3 regions of the Priestia filamentosa genome follow, and region 2 is predicted to be linked to each of the others. Evidence: riboswitches for the same ligand, from Rfam matches in the RefSeq annotation. Region 2 holds a riboswitch; each other region holds the start of a gene.
The links. A riboswitch is a leader RNA that binds a small molecule or an ion and turns the genes downstream of it on or off. The one in region 2 is predicted to bind cobalamin.
Positions count from the first base shown of each region.

Region 1: another riboswitch for cobalamin. It lies ahead of B9N79_RS08935 (HoxN/HupN/NixA family nickel/cobalt transporter); the one in region 2 lies ahead of B9N79_RS16075 (ribonucleoside-diphosphate reductase subunit alpha).
Region 3: another riboswitch for cobalamin. It lies ahead of B9N79_RS01040 ((2Fe-2S) ferredoxin domain-containing protein); the one in region 2 lies ahead of B9N79_RS16075 (ribonucleoside-diphosphate reductase subunit alpha).

Region 1 covers NZ_FXAJ01000002.1:364,148-369,611, reverse strand. Annotated here, with positions in the region: gene B9N79_RS08940 (pentapeptide repeat-containing protein) at 1-823, opposite strand, end outside; cobalamin riboswitch at 1,276-1,469, shown strand; gene B9N79_RS08935 (HoxN/HupN/NixA family nickel/cobalt transporter) at 1,599-2,396, shown strand; gene B9N79_RS08930 (hypothetical protein) at 2,675-3,160, shown strand; gene B9N79_RS08925 (hypothetical protein) at 3,244-3,597, opposite strand; gene B9N79_RS08920 (DeoR/GlpR family DNA-binding transcription regulator) at 4,162-4,944, shown strand; gene B9N79_RS08915 (rhamnogalacturonan lyase) at 5,085-5,464, opposite strand, start outside.
Region 2 covers NZ_FXAJ01000003.1:492,779-498,242, reverse strand. Annotated here, with positions in the region: gene B9N79_RS16080 (ribonucleotide-diphosphate reductase subunit beta) at 1-413, opposite strand, end outside; gene B9N79_RS16075 (ribonucleoside-diphosphate reductase subunit alpha) at 449-2,719, opposite strand; cobalamin riboswitch at 2,857-3,061, opposite strand; gene B9N79_RS16070 (hypothetical protein) at 3,345-3,716, opposite strand; gene B9N79_RS16065 (vWA domain-containing protein) at 3,854-5,170, opposite strand; gene splB (spore photoproduct lyase) at 5,338-5,464, opposite strand, start outside.
Region 3 covers NZ_FXAJ01000001.1:187,885-193,348, reverse strand. Annotated here, with positions in the region: gene cobK (precorrin-6A reductase) at 1-363, opposite strand, end outside; gene B9N79_RS01050 (sirohydrochlorin chelatase) at 360-1,280, opposite strand; gene cobJ (precorrin-3B C(17)-methyltransferase) at 1,302-2,939, opposite strand; gene B9N79_RS01040 ((2Fe-2S) ferredoxin domain-containing protein) at 2,993-3,367, opposite strand; cobalamin riboswitch at 3,510-3,696, opposite strand; gene B9N79_RS01035 (universal stress protein) at 3,959-4,375, opposite strand; gene gerE (spore germination transcription factor GerE) at 4,489-4,713, opposite strand; gene B9N79_RS01025 (acyl-CoA thioesterase) at 4,829-5,296, opposite strand; gene sdhB (succinate dehydrogenase iron-sulfur subunit) at 5,351-5,464, opposite strand, start outside.

The DNA of each region.
Region 1 (5,464 bases), on a different contig from region 2:
AATGTGTTGGTATTTTTAATGATGGTGGCAACTTTGTATGACTATTTCCCTTTGCTGCGTTTACTTGTGCTTGAGTAAGAAAAAGACTTCCTGTCAAATCTGCCCCGCTAAGATCTGCATCCCTAAAGTCTGCTCCAATCAAATCTGTAAAACGAAGATCCGCTTCTCTAAGGTCTGCTGCAATAAGAAGTGCTCCTCTTAAATTCTCTCCTTTAAGCTTTGCTTTCCTAAGCTTAGCCCCTATATAATCACTACTATAATTTCGTTTTTTCTTATGAGTGATTTGCGGACGGACTAATTCACTTGTTTGTAAAAGCAATGTATTTACTTTTGCTCTATGCCCTGCAACATCTAGATGTAAAATTTCTTCTGGAGGTTGTTCTGTCATCTTTTCCGTTTCTCTGAACATCTCTCTTAGCTCAGCATGAATAGATTTTGTTTCCCTATAGCTCATTGCTTCATATAAGTAGGAAAGCATTTCATGAAGCTGCTGAACAATTGGATAGACGCTAAACATTTGTTCAGCATATTGCTTATTTCCTTTCCACTCTTTCCCCTTGTATATAATTCTAGATACTTTTTGACCCGCTCCAAAACATTCATAAGAAACACAACCGCGAAACCCTTCCTTAATTAAGTTATTATGAATGCCGCACAAGTAATTATCTCGCAAATTCCGGCAAGGTGTTCCTCCACCTTTATCAAAAGCAAAATCAGCTGACTTCGCGTATGGCAATGCAACACAGCATAAACCAAAACAGCTTGTACAGTCTGAATTCAATGCTTTTTGAACTTCTACTTTATTTTCTAATTCAATTGACATTTTCATCCCATCCCTTTTCTAATCCCGCTATATTCATATTAAAAGGAATGATGTAAAAAAGGAAGCAGTTTGTAAATTAGATTTCCATTCTGTTCATATTCCTTGTTAACCAAGGTAATGAACGTTTTCTAACTATTTAATAGCTTAAGAGTATTAATGATTGTAAGGTGAACAGGTTTTAACCTGCACAATTCAAGAATGCCCTTTTCGATTAAAACATATTCATATCTTCACCTTCCACGTATGCCGCTGTTCAATGCTCCTTCTTGAACCTATAATAAGAATTTGAATTTTCTTGAATAATGAAGGTGTTTTTTATCGATTCTCATTCTTTCTATCCATAGTATTGGTAGTGTATAAGTATGCTAGACCTTTAAAAAGAAAAGATTCGTTTGTAGGATTTAACTTTTACAAAAATATGGTATACTACCAAAAAAAGCATATGAAGACGATGATTAACTCGCAGTTTAGGGGCTCCTACTTTTTTAAAGTGGGAGGTAACAGGGAACCAAGTGAAAATCTTGGGCGGTCCAGCCACTGTTATGAAGGAGTTTTTCGCCAGATGCCACTTAACAATTCTGTTAGGGAAGGCGGTGAAAAGTGATGATTTTAGAGCCAGGATACCTACCTAATCTGTACGCTAGGATCTTCTAGGAAAGAGAGTAGTCTATACATATTCAGCATAGCTTATTTGTGCTGCTTATTTGTTATACATATTTCCCTCAACTCTAGAAATAGTTGAGGGTTTTTATTTTTATTAAAGGAGGCTACAAAATTGGAAGGTTTATCACTTTTTGCATTTGTATTTGTTTTAGGATTAAGACACGGCCTTGATGCAGACCATTTAGCTTTTATTGATGGTCAAACAAGGTACAATTGGAGGATGGAAAGTCCTTTCTCAAGATGGGTTGGTACCCTATTTTCATTTGGACATGGGGGCGTTGTCGCATTGACTGCTGGGGTTTTAGGAATGGTGATGAGTAACTTTACGTTCCCACCATCCTTTGACACTTTCGCTTCTTGGGTATCTATTTTATCTTTATTTTTGATTGGGACATTAAATACGTACAATTTGATTCGAACAAGAAGTAGTAAGGAAGAATTTCAGCTTAGTGGTTTAAAAGGGAAATTCATTCCAAAGCTTGCAAAAGGGACAACAAATCCGTTTCTTATTATTCTTATTGGTGCTCTCTTTGCCCTAGCAGCCGAAACGGTGAGTCAAACAGCTGTATGGACGTTAGCTGCTGGCAATTCAAGCTCGTACACTCCGCTATTATTAGGTTTAGTTTTTATGGTTGGCATGATGATTACAGATACAATTGATTCTTTTGTTGTGCATAAAATGGTCAAAGACTCAAGCAAATTTGGTCAAGCAGCTTCACGCCTTATGGGGTGGGTCATCGTTGTACTCGCCTACAGCGTCTCTTTCTATCTTGCTTTTACATTCTTCAATCCATGGGCAGAAATAGACTTCGAGATTGTTGGCGTTATCCTTTTTCTATTTCTTCTTTCAATGTTTATTTTTGTCTGTTTCAAAGCTAAAAAAGCAAACAACAGTATTCAATCTGTCTAACAACTATGAGCTTATCGGAGAGAGCAATACATCTTTTGCTCTCTTTCTTCATCTTAAACAAGTCAGTTTGTAATAAGAAACAAACTTGATAAAAACTCTCTCATTTTCTTCATCTTTCTTCAACATATGGCTATTGATCGTTTTTCTATTACAAGCAGTTTCTCTCTTCTGGCTTATTTTATCTCTTTAATAAAAAATTTCTCCTCACATAATGTAGATAGAGTCCTCGTTTAGGGTAATGGTACACATAAAAAAAGATGAATAGGAAGGAGTCATTTATGAATATGAATCTTGTCATCATTTTACTTGCTTTAGCAGGGCTTCTCATTATTTGCTGTAAGACCTTTAGCTCTCCTTATATTGCGTGCAATGCCGTCGGGACATTTTGCAGTCTATTCACTGCTCTAGCTATGATTCAGCATCAGCTTTCAATCATTGAAGGACTCATTATCATCTGTGTCATATTAGCACTCGCTTACCTCATTTATACTCCTTTGAAAACAAGCTTATTTGTTCGAAACTGCTATATTATGTTTAATGTTAATTTCTCTAAGTCACAAGAAATTATAGAAAGGGAAAATCTTAATATTACGATTATTACTAAACCGCTAAACACTGTTATTCTTTCCTATAGAGAACATCAAGCAGAGCAGGCACACCATCTACAAAAGGCACTTAAGCAAGAAGCACAAGGTATGCCACTATCTGGCTTTCTTCTTCTCTCAAGCTCTATTATTCTCTATTTATGGCAAGGGATCAGCTAAAATAGACCTAAAAAAAGCAGTGAGAAACCCAAAGCTTCTCACTGCTTTTTTCACTTCCATCTCATCTATTAATATAAACGGGCTTACATGTTGAAGTTTTGAACAATTCTTTTAATGATGTTTTGTTCTCTCTCTTCTAGTTCATTCATTATGTCTTTAAAAGCTTTAGTTGATTCATATGTATTTAATACTTGAAGTGCCGCAATACTATAGTGACCTATTGTATCTTTCCCAAATACTTTGTGAATCTCTTCATTTCTACACTTGCTTAGCTCAATAAGTTTAAAAATTACTTCTGCATTGGATATGTTCCCCTTTACAATTTGGATAAGAGCCGTCACTTGCACTTTGGGATATGGATAATCTAAAGACTCTACTACTGCTGTCTCATCGAAGCTGTTTTTTGTTTTCTCTTCCTTTACAACTGGAAATCTCAATATTTTTCCTCCACATTTGCCGTAATCCGTTGTTACCAAATGATGTAAGTTGCTTTTACCTGTTGTCTCTACTACATATGTTATGCCTTACAATCAGAAACAAACTTTAGAAAGCTAGGTTCTATCCTATATCATTATGCTCTCTTCTCTCCTCCCTTTTCTAAAATGATAGGAACCTATAATATATATGGTAAATTAGTTTTGATATGGTCATGTTGACCTTTACATGATAAATCTTACCAGATTCCATCTTCTCTATAAAGTAGCATTTATAAAGAATAAGGAATTTTCAATTTTAAAAATGACACGTTTTGCAATAAATACTTACATATCAACGAAAACAAACTTTTAATTTTTTATTTATATTCGTTTTACTCTTCTTCTTTATGTTTTTTCTCCTTCTCTAGCCTTTGAATTTGTTTAAAAGAAAGCATGCTTCTAAGAAAGCATGAACTACAGCGTGAATTTATATTAAAAAGTATGATATGATGAGACAAAATAAAAAGAAAACAACATATTCTTCTGTAATTTGTTTTACAGATAATAAAGGAAAGGACGTTATGAATGCTAGTAGCCGAAAGACAACAAAAAATTGTGGATTTAGTTAATTTACGATCAAGCATTCGAGTTTCTGAGCTTAGTGAGCTTTTTGCTGTTACAGAAGAAACAATTAGACGTGATCTTGAAAAACTCGAAAAAGAAAATAAATTACGAAGAAGTCACGGTGGAGCAGTAAGTGTTCAAGAAAAAGAAAGCGAAATAGATTTCTCAGAACGGGAAATTACAAATGTATTGGAAAAGAAAATAATTGCTCATGAAGCCGTAAAAAGAGTAGAAAACGGCAACCGGATTATTCTTGACGCAAGTACAACCGCGTGGTATATGGCCAAAATACTTCCTAACATTCCGCTCACTGTCATTACAAACTCTATTAAGGTTGCGATTGAACTTAGCAAAAAAGACCGAATTGAAGTGATTTCAACTGGTGGGATACTGCTTCCAAAATCCTTGTCGTATGTAGGACCGCTAGCGGAGCGATCGCTTGAAAATTATCATGTTGATAAAGCCTTTCTTTCCTGTAAAGGTATTGATTTAAATAGTGGATTAAGTGACTCAAACGAATGGCAAGCTCTCTTAAAAAGAAAAATGATTGAAAGATCTAACAGAACGTTCTTAATGGTCGACTCTAGCAAGTTTGGTTACCGAGAGTTTTCACATATCTCTACTCTAGATCAAGTTGATGAAATGATTGTGGACATAAAACTCCCTCCCCATTCTCAAGAGAAATTAAAAGAAAAAAACATCATCGTTACGACTGTTGACTTTGTTGATAAACCTGCTTCTTAAACAAACTTATTTTATGATAAGTTTGTTTTTTGTATTTTCTCCAGAACTCAGATAACTTTTATATATTGTTTTAGTTCCGTTTTCAAGAGAATATCAATAGAAAAGCCGGAGCTCTTTAAAGCTCCGACTTTTCTCTTAACTTAGTGATGTTTTTTCAAAAGAGGAACGTCACGCCAATTCATATCAGAAGCAAAATAGAAGCTCGGATATGCAGGTTGATTATACCCCGTATTTTGGTTGGCAATTCCTGTTCTGTACTGCTTATCCTGCATTAAGGTATATAACTTATGATTTGTCTTTTCTGTGCTCATATATATGCGAAGCGCTGAGCTATCCGCTTTCTTCACAATAAGTTCTTCTCTCCAGTCTCCAAACAGGTCAGCAACTAAGCTTGGGTTCCCTTTTGTGCCATTGTTTGTACTCGTATTTGTAGCTGTTAGTAATCGTCCCTTTTTCCAGTCATCGATTGTTGGCGGCTCCGCAAAGGTTCCATTAATGATTTGGGTTGTCATATCAGCTC
Region 2 (5,464 bases):
TTAGATTTGTTTACAATGCTTGAAAGTACGTAGCTGTAAGAGTGATTATGAATGACTTCTTGCTGTGCAAGCATAATCATAAGCGCATTTAAGCTTGAGTCTGTCAAATAGTCTGCTACTTTCCCGGCATAGTCTGTTTGAATACTGTCTAAAAGAGCAAGAAGTCCAATAATTTTCAAGAAAGAGTCTTGTTCTTTTTCTGTTAGCTGCGGAAACTGCTTAATATCATGTGACATATTAATCTCAAACGGTGTCCAAAAGTTCGCTAGCATTTTTTTATATTTAGGGTACGCCCAACTAAATCGAACGTCATCCCAGTTTAAAACATTAGAGCTTTCTCCGTTAATAATGCTTGTTGATCTGTTTGGTGCCTGACGATCCATAATGTCACGCTTTTTTAGTGTATATGACATCACAATTCACCTTTCTTCTATTATATATGTTACGCTTAGCTATGGCAGCTTTCACATTCATCAATTGCATCTCCAGATGTTGAACGAACATAATATGTTGTTTTTAATCCTTCTGACCATGCATTAAGATGCAGATCTAAAAGGTCTTTTGCACGAATATCATTTTGTACATAAAGATTAAAAGATACAGCTTGGTCAATGTGACGCTGACGTTTTGCGTTTTGTTTAATGCTCCAATTTTGATTAATGTGATATGCTGATTTATAATACCAGTTTGTCTGCGGTGTAAGATCTGGTGCCGTTACTGGAATTTTATAGTCCTTCTTTTCTTCCGAATATTCTTTGCGGAAAATAGGATCGATACTTGCGCTAGAGCCCGCAATAATACTTGTTGAAGAATTCGGTGCAACAGCCATAACGTAGCCGTTTCGCATTCCGTGTTCTTGAACTTTAGCACGAAGTTCTTCCCAACGATCACTCGTATACCCGCGATCCTCAAAATAGCGGCCATTTTCCCATTCTGAACCTTCAAATACAGGGTATGAACCTTTTTCTTTTGCAAGCTCCATACTCGCTGAAATTGCATAATAGGCAATATTCTCATATAAGCGATCATTGTACTCAACAGCATCATCACTTTCCCAGCTAATTCCCTCAAGGGCTAGTAGATGATGGAGCCCAAACGTTCCTAGTCCAACAGCACGATACTTTTCATTCGTATATTTAGCTTGTGGTACAGGAATTGTATTTAAGTCAATTACATTATCAAGCATGCGCATTTGAATTTTCACAAGACGAGGTAGAACGTCTGCTTTTACAGCTGTTGCAAGTGAAACAGAAGATAAGTTACACACAACAAAATCGCCCATCTCTTTGCGAATTACAATTGTGCCTCCATCTGTTGTTTCTTCAACAAGTGTTGTTGCACTCATGTTTTGAGCAATCTCACTGCAAAGGTTACTTCCGTAGATCATTCCCTTATGTTTGTTCGGATTTGCTCGGTTTACTGTATCACGATAGAACATGTAAGGTGTACCTGTTTCAAGCTGTGAAATCATAATTCGTTTCATAATTTCAATTGCCGGAATTGTTTCGCGAGAAAGCTTCTCTTCTCTTACACACTCTTCATATTTTTCTCTAAATGAACCGCTACCTTTTTCTTCATCATAAAAATCTTCAAGAGAATAGTTCATAACGCTTCGCACTTCATGTGGGTCAAATAAATGCCATTCTTCTCTGTTTTGCACTTTCTCCATAAATAAATCTGGTAAGCATACTCCTGTAAATAAGTCATGTGTACGCAGACGCTCATCTCCGTTATTCAGCTTAGCATCAAGGAAACTGAAAATATCTTTATGCCATACATCTAAGTAAACAGCAATTGCTCCTTTACGCTGTCCAAGCTGATCAACACTCACCGCTGTATTATTTAGCTGTTTCATCCATGGCATAACTCCTGAGGAAACACCTTTAAATCCTTTAATATCGCTTCCTCTTGGACGCACTTTCCCTAGGTATACCCCAATGCCTCCACCGTGTTTTGACAGTGTAGCAACGTCTGTATTGCTGTCGTAGATGCTTCTTAAATCATCTTCAACTGTATCAATAAAGCAGCTTGATAGCTGGCCATATGTTTTACCTGCATTTGCAAGTGTTGGTGTAGCTACTGTCATATAAAGATTTGAAAGAGCCCAATATGCTTCTTCAATAAGAGCAAGACGTTTTTCTTTTGGCTCATTTTGCATAAGCGTCATTGCAATAATTAAGAAGCGCTCTTGCGGTAATTCCATGGTTTTACGATCGTGTGTTTGAGCTAAGTAACGATCAGATAATGTCAGGAGCCCGATGTATGTAAAAAGTTCATCACGTTCTTGTGAAATAAAACTTTGAATCTTTTCAATCTCTTCTTTCGTGTAAGAAGATAAAAGAGCAGGGCTGAAAATTCCTGTGTTTGTTAACGTCTCAATTAAATGATAAAGAGAACCATATTTCTCATCTGCTTGATAGCCACGGTTTTCTGCTGCATTTCCGTAAAGCTTGTCCAATAAAACGCTAGCTGCAACATATGTCCAATCAGGTTCAAGCGTGTTAATACGCTCAAGCGCACCTAAAATAAGCAAGTTTGAAAGACGATCTCTCGTGACTTTCTGTAATGTGAACACCCCTTGAACAATTTTCTGTTCATAATCGTCAAAATCTAGATGTGGATATTTTTCTTTTAGTTTTTCTAGATATCCAACTAATGCCTCTTCAGCTCCATCTTTTTCGACAACCGTTTCTAACGTGTTCGAATTTGTTTGTAACATACTATTTCCTCCAGTCTTTACCATTCACTCTACAAAAAAAGCTCATTGTCTCTTCGAGAGCAATGAGCATAAAGCGAAGGAATGTGCGCACAAAAAAGCACAACCCTCGCTTTATCCTCCTAACTCCCGAACAGAATAAAACGTCTCAATAAAAGGCAGGTCTCCTGACTTTTGCGTCTCTCTACTCTAAGCCCTTCCCGTATAATAAGCTTATGTAAGCCTTTTCGTTCATACAGTGGATGTGCTTATTTCATCAGCAATCACAGTTGCGGGTACAGTTTTGGTTTGATTACCAAATTCCCTTTTAAGTCAATACATGACACCTTTATTTTAGGTTTATACAAAATATAGTATTTCCATATTCATCTAAGCACTACATATTGTGTTTATTATTCTATCAGACTCTTTTAGATTTTACAACAGAAAAACTCTATGTTTGTTACAATACTTGATTATACACAGTTCTTGCCCGAAAGAAAGACCTTGACTTTTCCCGCTTTTATTAAACTTCTTTTCTCTCAAGGTATTGTTCCTTATAAAAAAATCAATTTCACTTTTTTACTATTAAAAAAACTAGTTCACAAAAAATATGAACTAGTTTTATAATACACATCTTTTGTTTTTCTTAAGCAGACTTTTGATGAAGCTTGTGATACGTAATTCGGACAAGTTTGTCCATAGTAAAGACGATAAGGAGGCTTGATAAAAAAGCGGCTAGAAAGCGATGATCATTGTTTATACTTTGTATAAAAGGAAAGACAAAACGGTGTAGTAAACAAAATATAATGGTTATAAAAAAAAGTTTTATTCCTAACAAAATATCTTTTTGACGTTCTTTATTAATTCCTTTCCATACCCCACAGATGCCGACAAAACTTACAAGCATTGCACCAACCCCAAGCACATATTGACGCTCGTGCCATACTTGTACAAACCCTAAAAATAAAAGTCCTAAAAATATAAAGGAAAGCGCCGTATCTCTTTTGGTATTTTTCACTCTTCTTCTCCTTTCATATATACTAAACAATTATCCCAAGTTTATCATACATTTTCTCTTCTGTTCCCCCTTTTTTACATTTTTCTGGATATTTTCCAGCATAAAAGAGAAGAGCATGCTCTTCTCTTTTATGAATGTCACTGCCACTTATCTTTCCACTCTTGAATCATTTTATTATTTTCTTTTATTTTCGCTTTCATGAGAGCTAGTTTTTGATCTCTAATCTCCCATACGGCTTCTTTACGGCTTTTATATTGATTTAAAATACGTTTTTCTAACCGTTTTATTTCATTTGATGAGAGTAATTTTTGTTCCTCTATATATTTTACCCCTAAAAGAAGACGATCACGCTCCCTTAGGCTTGCTTTATCATAAGATTCTTTAATAGAGTCAAAACGTCTCTGCTCGCTAAGCTGTTCCTCATCTGAAATTGAAGCTTCTTGCACAAAAGTTTTTTCAGGCGTTTCTTGCTCCCACTCTTCCTTAATGTATGTTTGGAGTTCTTCTTCGGTTGCTACGGTCTTGTAGGTACCTTTTGCTGCGACTTGTTGAAGTGCCGCTTCCTCCTCTTGATCTACATCAAGACCAATAATATGGATATCCTCGCTGCCATTAGAAAGAATACTTTTACTTTCTTCTCCTTCGTTCTCACAAATATCTATTCCATCGCTAATAATATAAATAGAGTTTTCATATTGTTTATCACTGTAGGAAGAAAGAACTTCTTCTGCTTTTTGCAATCCTGCTGTAAATGAAGTGTCATCTCCTTCTCTATATTCTGCTAGAGAAGAAGCAAATTCACCTGGTTCATATGACTTATGATCATATGCTACTTGTATATTCCGGCATGCGGGGACTTTTTGTGTTTCCTCCCTCTCTTCTATTGGGTTTTCATATGTTAGAAGTGTAAGAGATTCGTCGTTAGGAAGAGCTGCTGCAAAATCAATAATTGCCTTTTTTGCTAAGGAAAGTTTTGTTTGGTTTCCTAACGTTTCCTCCATACTTTGACTCCCGTCTATCAAAAATACGGCATTCTTCTTTTTCTTTTGATCAGCAGTTACCTCTGGAAATACAGGTTCAAATGTTTCAAGCTCTTTTTCTATTTCCCCGTACTCTCCACTTCCTAATAAGTAAACAAGATAGTTATAAAACGATTGCTCGCTACTTTTTTGTAACTGGGCAAATGAATCAATTTTCTTATGTAGAGAAGGTTCTAGATCACTTTCGATGATTTCGTCATATTTTAACGTTTGGGCAAGTTCTCTCCCCCTTAAATACTTTTTTACAAGAATTCCTTGCTTTTGATTGTTCATATCTTCTACAGTTTCTGCTGCTTGTGGTATGTTTTCTATATTAGTGCTTGAATGAGCATCAGTTTCTTCCTTTTTGCCACATGCAGTTTGTATAAATAAAATGAAAATAAAAAAACTGACTAAGAGCGTTTTCCGCTTCATATTTATTATGCACCTTTCTTTCTAAAATGCTTTCTTCTATTATATCGGTTTTGCTTCTTTCACGCTCCATAACTTCCCGTATTTACCAGCCCCTATCTTCTTCATTATCTTAAAATTCCCCTAGCCAATCAACAAAAAAATAAAGCTAGAGATATTCTCTAGCTTTATTATGTGAAGTATTCAATTTTGGCGTTCGGAAAGTATTTATCGATATAAGATTCCAAATGCTCACGAAGCTCATGTTCTTCATCTTTAGAATAAATATATTTTCCAATTCCATATCGCCCCCACTTA
Region 3 (5,464 bases), on a different contig from region 2:
TGCTTCTTCAGCTGCCTCCTCATAATCATTAACAAGCGTTAGCTTGTCATATTGAAAGGTTTGAGACTCACGTTCATAGCGAAAGTATGGAATTTGAGCCTCTCCAGCTGCTCTCATTGCATTTTTAGATGCTTCTTCTGCAAAAGGATGGCTCCCATCGACAATAGCGCTCATCCCTTTTTCTTCTATTAATTTCACAATCTCGTCTGCATCTAATCTACCGACTTGAACAGATAAGTGGGCTCGCTGTAATTCAATCGCGGCATTTTCTGTTACAACCGTTGCTAAAAGAGGATAGCCTTCCTCACTGATCCGGATAGCAAGCTCTCTTGCATCACTTGTTCCAGCAATAAATAAAATCATTTTAAAACACCAGCTTTTTCGTCATCCTCATGGTGACGATGCCCATGCTCATGGTCGTGATGGTGGTGATGGCCGTGGTCATTGTCGTGATCATGATGGTGGTGGTGATCAATATGCTCCATTGCTTCAATTCTGTAAAGACAGGTATCACAATTCATTTTCACTTCACCTTCAAGCGCTTCCTCAACTCTATCTTTCAAAATCGTTTGAAGCTTTGGATGAAGGCCGAAATATTGAGCAAGCTTAAATTCAACTTCTGGATATTTTTCTTTAAATCCTTCAACAAGTTTTTCAAGACGTTTAATTAAAATCCCTGTAAAAAGGAAGTATGGAAGCACAACAATTTTCTTTGCTCCAAGCTTAATACAGCGTTCTACTCCTTGTTCAATCAAAGGATCTGTTACACCCATAAAGGATGTTTCAACAAGCTTATAGTTTGTTTTCTCCCAAAGAAGACGCGTGATTTTATAAAGCTCGCTGTTCGCGTCAGCATCGCTTCCACCGCGCCCAAGTAAGATAACCGCTGTTTCTTCTCCAGGACTTTCTAAATTTTCACCAGACTCTTTTAATCTTGTATTTAAAATTTCAAACGTTTCTTCATGAATACCAATTGGTCTGCCATATGTAAATTTCGTGTTTGGATACTTTTCTCTTGCTTCATCAATCGCTCCTGGAATGTGAATTTTAGAATGGCCAGCAGGAAGAAGCATGATTGGAATTAAAATAATATGATGTGCTCCTTTTTCTATACAGGTATCAATTCCATCTGCAATTGTTGGACGCTCAAATTCTAAGAAGCTTGTTTCTACTAACAACGTCTCTGGCAAAAGAGTCCTCATTTTCTCTACAAATTGACGTACTTCTTCATTTCCTTCAAAGTCACGGCTTCCGTGTCCAATAAATAATACAGCTTCCATTTGTTTTCCTCCTCTATTTTCCTAGTCTCCACAAGGAGCTGGCTCAATTTTAATTTTGGGTGTTACATCTTGGTAAATAAAACCACCTACTTCTTTTACACGTTTAAAGAATTTAAAGAACGACTCATTAGGATGACCCTTTTCTTTATACTCATCAACAATCCCTTCAACAACATCAACAATCTTTTCAGGAGAAATTCCTTCCGCAACAGGCTGTCCAGAATGTGCTGATCGGCCTACTGTTTTCGCTCCAAGAAACAAATCAAACTTTCCTTTTCGATATACAATTCCGATGTCATCTTGTACAGCTCTGTAGCAAGCCATACCACAGCCGTTGAACCCGATTTTTGTAACTTTTGGCATGTTCACTCCGCCAAGTCTTTCTTGCAGTTCTTCTGCATATGGAATGGAATCTTTTTTCTCCCCATCGCAGAAGTCACACGCCTTCATGGTTAAAACGTCTCCAACAGGAGCAAGGAGTAGACCTACTTCGCTAAGTCGCTTTGTTACTTTTTCTGGTTCAGCAGTTGGTACTTCAAGACGAATTTGATGATCTGGTGTATATTCAATTGACCCTTTTTCGCCTGCAACTTCAGCAATTGTAGTGAGCTGAACTGGTGTAAACTTTTTACTTACAAGTCCTGGGCTTACAGCAAGTTCGAAGATGGATTCCATCTTAGCCGTTACTTTTTCAAATGTTGTTTGCTCCTCTTTTCCTGTCACAAGGCTAAGAGCTTTCTCCGCAATCTCCCTTGAAGAAATTTTCTCTACTTCTTTAACTTTCTCAACTTTTTCTGCTTCCTTCTCTTCCACTGCTGGTGCTGCTTCTTCTTGTGAAAGTGCCCATGGCTCTGCCTCTTTTTTCAAACGTTGATGCGGTTTTAGCGGCTGTTTTGTTTCATTTAGCGTATATTTACGTTGATAGCCGCGTGGGGTAATCATTAAATCATCATAGAGAAATGTTGAAGAATTTCCAATAATAACAGTTGTTAGCATTCCAATTTCATGTTCAAGCATTTCTTTTAAATTGGTAATTACGATATTCTGACGGTCCCGATACGCGCTTTTCACAAGGCCAACAGGAGTATCTGGTGATCTATATTGAAGCAGGATACGCTGAGCTTCAGCAATTTGACGGGTTCTTCTTCCACTTTTCGGATTATAAAGAGCAATAACAAAATCAGCAGATGCCGCAGCTTCAATCCTTTTTTCAATAAGTGTCCATGGTGTTAAATGATCGCTTAGACTTATTGTGCACGCATCATGCATAACAGGAGCTCCTAATAATGAAGCACAAGAGTTAATAGCGGAGATACCAGGAATAATTTCAATTTCCACTCCGTCTTTTCTTGACCAACCTTTTTCAACAAGCACTTCATACACAAGACCAGCCATTCCATATACTCCTGCATCTCCGCTTGAGATCACAGCTACTTTTTTCCCTTGCTCAGCTTGCTTTACTGCTTCTTGGGCTCTTGTCACTTCCTCAGTCATTCCAGTACTAATAACCTGTTGATTTGACAATAATCCTTGGATAAGTTCCACATATGTTTTGTAGCCAATAATCATGTCACTTTCTTGAAGTGCCTCTTTCGCTCGTTCTGTAATATGTTCAAAATTTCCTGGACCAAATCCGACAATAAGCAATTTACCACTCATATTTTTTCCTCCTACCACAAGTTTTTCGAATGATGCGATTCTTTCGAAAACAGTTATTTCACTTTCTCTTTTGAAATTCCTTTTGGCGATGAGGAATTTTCAGGAGCTTTAAATCCTTCCTCATATGTGTAGATGATAGAGTTTTCAAGCTTATTCCCATTTAAGAGATGCTCTCTTACCATCTCTCTTCCAAGCTCTGGTGTCATTTCTTTATACCAAACTCCTTCAGGGTATACAATTGCTACACATCCGTCTTTACATCGTCCATTACATCGCGTTCTTGTTGTATGAATTTGAGCATCTGCCCCAAGCTTTTCAATTTCATCTCGAACAGCAACCGTTACTTCTTCTCCGCCCTTTTTCATACAAGTTCCACCATTACAAATTAAGAGATGATGCTTTGTTTCATTTAAATTCCACGTTGTCATCCATACCAACTCCCTCGTTAAAATCGTTTTCTCAAAAAACGCATAAAAAAAACACCTCTACGAGAAAGAGATGTAAAATGCACACCTGTACACGAGTTTGCACAATGGATTAGCACTTCTTCCTATGTCCCGTAGGTTTCAAATGAAGCAAACAGTTAAGGCAGGTCTCCTGACTCAAGGTAATCGTTCTACTACGTCTTCCCAAAAAAATTCAGTGACACGTTGTAATAGAACTCCCTTTTACAGTGGCGGGCACCGTGCCAGATTTTCACTGGCTTCCCTTTTCAACATAGGCTTTAAAGCTATGTACCTTCCTGTTTACAATATGAAATTGTCTTTAAAATGAAAGAAGAACTCTCCCTAGCAAAACATACATAGTGGAATCACTATCTCACCCTAAACAAATTTAGCTGTGATGATGACCTCCCTTATGTGCAGTATGCTAGGATAGTTCTCTATCTGCTACTTTTTTGATTTATGTAAAAATTTTTTCTTATATGAGTTTTCTAATTAACTACAATGATAGAGGATGTTGGCTCATTTTTCAATAAAGAATTCAATTGAAGAATAGGAGAAGCCTCATCCCTTCTCTTATTTCACAAGGAGAACGGAGCAGGAGGCCTTTTCTATTATTCTAGAACTAACACTACCAAGCACTACTTTTTGAAATCTATTAAATCCTCTACTTCCTACCACAATAAGTTCAATATCGTTCTCATTTGCATAACGAATAATTTCTTCAGCAGGATTTCCAACTCTAAAATGAACCTTATGAGTAATGTTATACTTTACGGCCATAGTATCAATTTCACGAAGAAATTCTTGCCTGTCTTCTAGCTTGTTTAAATTAGAGCGTTTATGCCAAGATGTTTTAGTTTTATCATCTCCTTCTTTCACGTGAAGAATTTGCAGTGGTGTACGATAACAAGAAGCAATGGAAAAAGCTTTCCCAAGAGCTTCTTTGGCCTGTTTTGAGCCATCTACGGCTGCAAGAATTTTATTGTACATTTCTTTCTCCCCCTATATTTCTTTATTTTTCTACTTCCCTTTTTTGACTGTAATAATCTTTCATTTCGCTAGAAAACAAAACCGACTATCTTTTACTGATAGTCGGCCACATGTTATAACTCGAGTTCTCCCATGCGAAGAAGTTCAACGACAGCTTGAGAACGCCCTTTAACGCCAAGCTTTTGCATTGCGTTAGAAATATGATTGCGAACCGTCTTTTCACTAATAAACAGCTCACTTGCGATCTCTTTCGTTGTTTTGTCCTGTACTAGAAGTTCAAAAACCTCTCGTTCTCTCTTTGTAAGTAACGGTTTAGGTGGAAATTCTTTATCCTTCAATGTAACCCTCCTTGCCTGATCCAGAGTCGAACTATCGGATGGGTGTAAGTTAGTCACGATATACTATGTAAAAAAGGATAAAGCGGTTCCTAGAATTCGCAAGTTATGCTATATTTTATTCACTTTTTTTCGATTGATAAGGCTTTAATTTTTCAAGTTGCTCCTCTGTCCATGGAACAGATTTACCCGTTCTTTTGGAGACCTGTACAAGAGCGCCTCGTCCTGTGAAACAAATTTCCTCTTTTTCATTTATCCCCACATAGTGTAAATCAACAGATGAACGTCCAGTATGCTCAATTTTCGTTTTTACTCTAAGCACTTCTCCAAAGAAGACTTGCTGAACAAAATCACACTGTAAATCAGCAACAACGGGCATTGTTTCACTATCAGACTTCTTCCATATTTCCATAAAACCAATATGCTGAAAAAAAGCTGTTCGGGCTTCTTCAAAATAAAGGAAAGGAACGGTATTATTCATGTGACCAAACATATCTGTCTCACAAAAGCGAACTCGAATCTCTCTATTAAAGGTAAAATCGTGCTTCCAAGTCTCTATATTGTTAATATAATCCGGCTTTTTCATTCATCTTCCTCCTTTGATGAAAAGAAACCTCTCCATACTGGAGAGGTTTCTTTTTTATTCTGCATCACTTCCAAAAAACTTTCGGAAAGAGCGAAGAGTAGTGTCTCTGTTTAAAGCAGCAATTGATGTTGTTAATGGAATACCTTTTGGACAAGATTTTACGCAGTT